Regions from separate parts of the Bacillus sp. K7 genome, predicted to be linked through region 1. Evidence: a T-box and tRNA genes for the amino acid it is inferred to sense, from the RefSeq annotation. Region 1 holds a T-box; the other holds one or more tRNA genes.
What was found. A T-box is a leader RNA that pairs with one kind of tRNA and senses whether it is charged. The one in region 1 lies ahead of thrS (threonine--tRNA ligase), so its partner is inferred to be a tRNA-Thr.
Positions count from the first base shown of each region.

Region 2: it has a tRNA-Thr gene. The T-box ahead of thrS (threonine--tRNA ligase) is inferred to sense a tRNA for this amino acid. The anticodon was not compared.

Region 1 covers NZ_CP096406.1:3,551,366-3,553,609, forward strand. The annotation lists gene thrS (threonine--tRNA ligase) at 1-1,000, opposite strand, end outside; T-box leader at 1,055-1,276, opposite strand; T-box leader at 1,308-1,530, opposite strand; T-box leader at 1,562-1,789, opposite strand; gene M1D98_RS18170 (YwgA family protein) at 1,886-2,244, opposite strand, start outside.
Region 2 covers NZ_CP096406.1:93,946-96,189, forward strand. The annotation lists rRNA gene M1D98_RS00490 (23S ribosomal RNA) at 1-463, shown strand, start outside; rRNA gene rrf (5S ribosomal RNA) at 592-707, shown strand; tRNA gene M1D98_RS00500 (tRNA-Val) at 730-805, shown strand; tRNA gene M1D98_RS00505 (tRNA-Thr) at 810-885, shown strand; tRNA gene M1D98_RS00510 (tRNA-Lys) at 923-998, shown strand; tRNA gene M1D98_RS00515 (tRNA-Leu) at 1,006-1,088, shown strand; tRNA gene M1D98_RS00520 (tRNA-Gly) at 1,129-1,203, shown strand; tRNA gene M1D98_RS00525 (tRNA-Leu) at 1,218-1,303, shown strand; tRNA gene M1D98_RS00530 (tRNA-Arg) at 1,313-1,389, shown strand; tRNA gene M1D98_RS00535 (tRNA-Pro) at 1,412-1,488, shown strand; tRNA gene M1D98_RS00540 (tRNA-Ala) at 1,496-1,571, shown strand; rRNA gene M1D98_RS00545 (16S ribosomal RNA) at 1,742-2,244, shown strand, end outside.

The sequences.
Region 1 (2,244 bases):
TCGGCTTCATGGCGAATTTTGTCTCATCCACTTCTGAAAAATACATATTGTCGCGATAATGATCCCAGTGGCCAGACTGCTCCCATAACCGCTGATTCATCATAAACGGCGTACGCACCTCATCATAGCCGGCCTTTGTTTGCAGCTCACGCGAGAAGCGTTCCAGCTCATTTCGGACAACCTGCCCTTTCGGCAAATAAAACGGCATGCCCGGCGCTTCTTCAGAAAACATAAACAGCCCTAGTTGTTTGCCTAGCTTGCGGTGGTCTCGTTTTGCCGCTTCTTCCAGCATACGCAGATGCGCATCGAGCTCTTTTTTCTTGGGAAACGCAACCCCGTACACCCGTTGCAGGACTTCATTTTCGCTGTCTCCGCGCCAATAAGCGCCGGATACTCTTGTCAGTTTGAACGCCTTGATCATTCCTGTAGAAGGAAGGTGCGGCCCGCGGCACAGGTCAACAAATTCTCCCTGCTGGTACAGCGTGATATCCGCTCCTCGCGGAATATCCTTCAAAATCTCCAGTTTAAACGGCTCGCCTTTTTTGGCAAACAGCTCTTCTGCCTCTTCGTAACAAACCTCAATTCGTTTGATCTCATGGTTCTCATTTATAATGTTCTTCATTTCTTTTTCGATGGCTTCTAAGTCTCCTGATGTCAAACTGTGCTCCAGCTTCATGTCATAGTAGAAGCCGTCTTCAATCACTGGACCTATTCCCAATGACACTTCTCCATACAGGCGTTTCACAGCTTGAGCCAATATGTGCGCTGATGTGTGGCGGAATACCTGCAAGCCTTCTTGTGAATCAAGGGTGATAATCGAAAGCTTGGCATCCTCCTCCAGCTTAAAACTGAGATCAACGAGCTTGCCGTTGACCTGCCCCGCAGCCGCCTTCTTTTGCAGGCTGGAGCTGATAAAACCCGCTACATCTTTGACTGCAATGCCTTTCGGGTATTCCTTGACCTGTCCGTCGGGAAGCTCAATGTGTACATGTTTATTCATTTTTTAAACACTCCTTCATTATTGTTGTATATAAAAAAACACACCCGTCCCGCTGAAAGGGACGAGTGTGTGATTCACCCGTGGTTCCACCCAAATTCCCGACAAACGCTATGTTGTCGGCTTGGTGCTGTAACGCAGCATAGACGGCATTGGATACTTCAGTTCCCCAATGCTGCTCCAAGGCGGTAAATGATCATCCTAAGCTGGGAAGCTCTCACCTTTCCTTCCCTCTCTGAAAACCGTAACGACCATTCGTGTCCTTTTCTTCGCATGTATTCAATTCATAAAAAAACACATCCATCCCTATACAAGGGACGAATGTGTTTATGATCCGTGGTTCCACCCAAATTCCCGACAAACGTTATATTTATCGGCTCGGTGCTGTAACGCAGCATAGACGGCATTGGATACTTCAGTTCCCCAATGCTGCTCCAAGGCGGTAAACGATATTCCTAAGCTGGGAAGCTCTCACCTTTCCTTCCCTCTCTGAAAACCGTAAATATCATTCGTATCCTTTTCTTCGCATGTATTCAACTCATAAAAAAACACATCCATCCCTCTACAAGGGACGAATGTGTTTATGATCCGTGGTTCCACCCAAATTCCCGATCACACACATGGTGTATCGGCTTTAAGGTGCTGTAACGCAGCATGACGGTATCGGATACTTTAGTTCCCCGATACGGCTCAAAGGCGGTAAGCTGCTTTCCCTGCGTTAGGAAGATCTCAGCTGTTCTTCCCTCTCTGGAAACCGTAAAAAGCATCTCATGTCCTTATCAGTGCCTGTATACATTACTGATTGTTAAATGATTTCATATATTTTACAATAGATTTTTTAAAACAGCAATCTTTTTTGTTAAAAAAAGCAAAAGATGCTCTGTATGGTTAACAAATCTGCTTCAATTCCTCTATGTATTGAAGCGCTTCGTCATATTCTTCATTCGTATATTTTTGCTTGCTTTTGATTGTAAAGACTTTTTCTTTCTTTTCCTCGGCCTCAAGCCCGTCAAAGTAAAGGATCGTGGAAACCAGCTCTAAAAACCGCGATGAACGGCTGTTCACACTGTCGATATAGCCCTTAATGTCTGGCATATCCAGATCTGCATGGTCTAAAAATGCGGAGCCTGTCTCAGTCAGTGAATAACGGTATTGAAAGTAGCCGCCCTTTTTTTCCTTCACCTCATCCAGAAATCCAAGGTTGCACAGCTCTTCAATCTGGAGCGTCAGTTCTTCTGAATACGGTC
Region 2 (2,244 bases), 430 kb from region 1:
CTACCCCGGGGATAACAGGCTTATCTCCCCCAAGAGTCCACATCGACGGGGAGGTTTGGCACCTCGATGTCGGCTCATCGCATCCTGGGGCTGTAGTCGGTCCCAAGGGTTGGGCTGTTCGCCCATTAAAGCGGTACGCGAGCTGGGTTCAGAACGTCGTGAGACAGTTCGGTCCCTATCCGTCGCGGGCGCAGGAAATTTGAGAGGAGCTGTCCTTAGTACGAGAGGACCGGGATGGACGCACCGCTGGTGTACCAGTTGTTCTGCCAAGGGCATCGCTGGGTAGCTATGTGCGGACGGGATAAGTGCTGAAAGCATCTAAGCATGAAGCCCCCCTCAAGATGAGATTTCCCATTCCGCAAGGAAGTAAGATCCCTGAAAGATGATCAGGTTGATAGGTCTGAGGTGGAAGTGTGGCGACACATGGAGCTGACAGATACTAATCGATCGAGGACTTAACCACATTTTGATTGATGTCACATCTGTTATCTAGTTTTGAGAGAACATCTCTCTAAAAGGCGGAAAGAAACTCCGCTAAGGGCTCTCACATCCTGTGAGAAACGCCCAGTACCTTCATCCCGAAGGCATTTGTTTGGTGGCGATAGCGAAGAGGTCACACCCGTTCCCATGCCGAACACGGAAGTTAAGCTCTTCAGCGCCGATGGTAGTCGGGGGTTTCCCCCTGTGAGAGTAGGACGCCGCCAAGCAGTTGCACGCTAGTGCAATAATGGAGGATTAGCTCAGCTGGGAGAGCATCTGCCTTACAAGCAGAGGGTCGGCGGTTCGAGCCCGTCATCCTCCACCATTTTGCCGGTGTAGCTCAATTGGTAGAGCAACTGACTTGTAATCAGTAGGTTGGGGGTTCAAGTCCTCTTGCCGGCACCACTTTTATATGATATAATACTCAAGTCTCTTCTAAGAAGAGCCATTAGCTCAGTTGGTAGAGCATCTGACTTTTAATCAGAGGGTCGAAGGTTCGAGTCCTTCATGGCTCACCATTTTTACGCGGGTGTGGCGGAATTGGCAGACGCGCTAGACTTAGGATCTAGTGTCTTTATGACGTGGGGGTTCAAGTCCCTTCACCCGCATTATATAGGATAACAGTTATCAAAACTGGACATCCTGTCTGCGGAAGTAGTTCAGTGGTAGAACACCACCTTGCCAAGGTGGGGGTCGCGGGTTCGAATCCCGTCTTCCGCTCCAACTATACCATCCACGCCGGGGTGGTGGAATTGGCAGACACACAGGACTTAAAATCCTGCGGTAGGTGACTACCGTGCCGGTTCAAGTCCGGCCCTCGGCATTAAATTTTGCGCCCGTAGCTCAATTGGATAGAGCGTTTGACTACGGATCAAAAGGTTAGGGGTTCGACTCCTCTCGGGCGCGCCATTATTTTAATGGAATAGACAATCGGGAAGTAGCTCAGCTTGGTAGAGCACATGGTTTGGGACCATGGGGTCGCAGGTTCGAATCCTGTCTTCCCGACCATTTCAATGGGGCCTTAGCTCAGCTGGGAGAGCGCCTGCTTTGCACGCAGGAGGTCAGCGGTTCGATCCCGCTAGGCTCCACCAAATGTTTTTAAAAAAGTTGTTGACTTTGAAGAAGTAACGTTATATACTAATAAAGTTACTTTAACAAAGCGCACAAACAAAATGATCTTTGAAAACTAAACAAGACAAAACGTACCTGTTAATTCATTTTTTATAAATCGCACAGTGATGTGCGTAGTCAGTCAAACTTTTTATCGGAGAGTTTGATCCTGGCTCAGGACGAACGCTGGCGGCGTGCCTAATACATGCAAGTCGAGCGGACAGATGGGAGCTTGCTCCCTGATGTTAGCGGCGGACGGGTGAGTAACACGTGGGTAACCTGCCTGTAAGACTGGGATAACTCCGGGAAACCGGGGCTAATACCGGATGCTTGTTTGAACCGCATGGTTCAAACATAAAAGGTGGCTTCGGCTACCACTTACAGATGGACCCGCGGCGCATTAGCTAGTTGGTGAGGTAATGGCTCACCAAGGCAACGATGCGTAGCCGACCTGAGAGGGTGATCGGCCACACTGGGACTGAGACACGGCCCAGACTCCTACGGGAGGCAGCAGTAGGGAATCTTCCGCAATGGACGAAAGTCTGACGGAGCAACGCCGCGTGAGTGATGAAGGTTTTCGGATCGTAAAGCTCTGTTGTTAGGGAAGAACAAGTGCCGTTCAAATAGGGCGGCACCTTGACGGTACCTAACCAG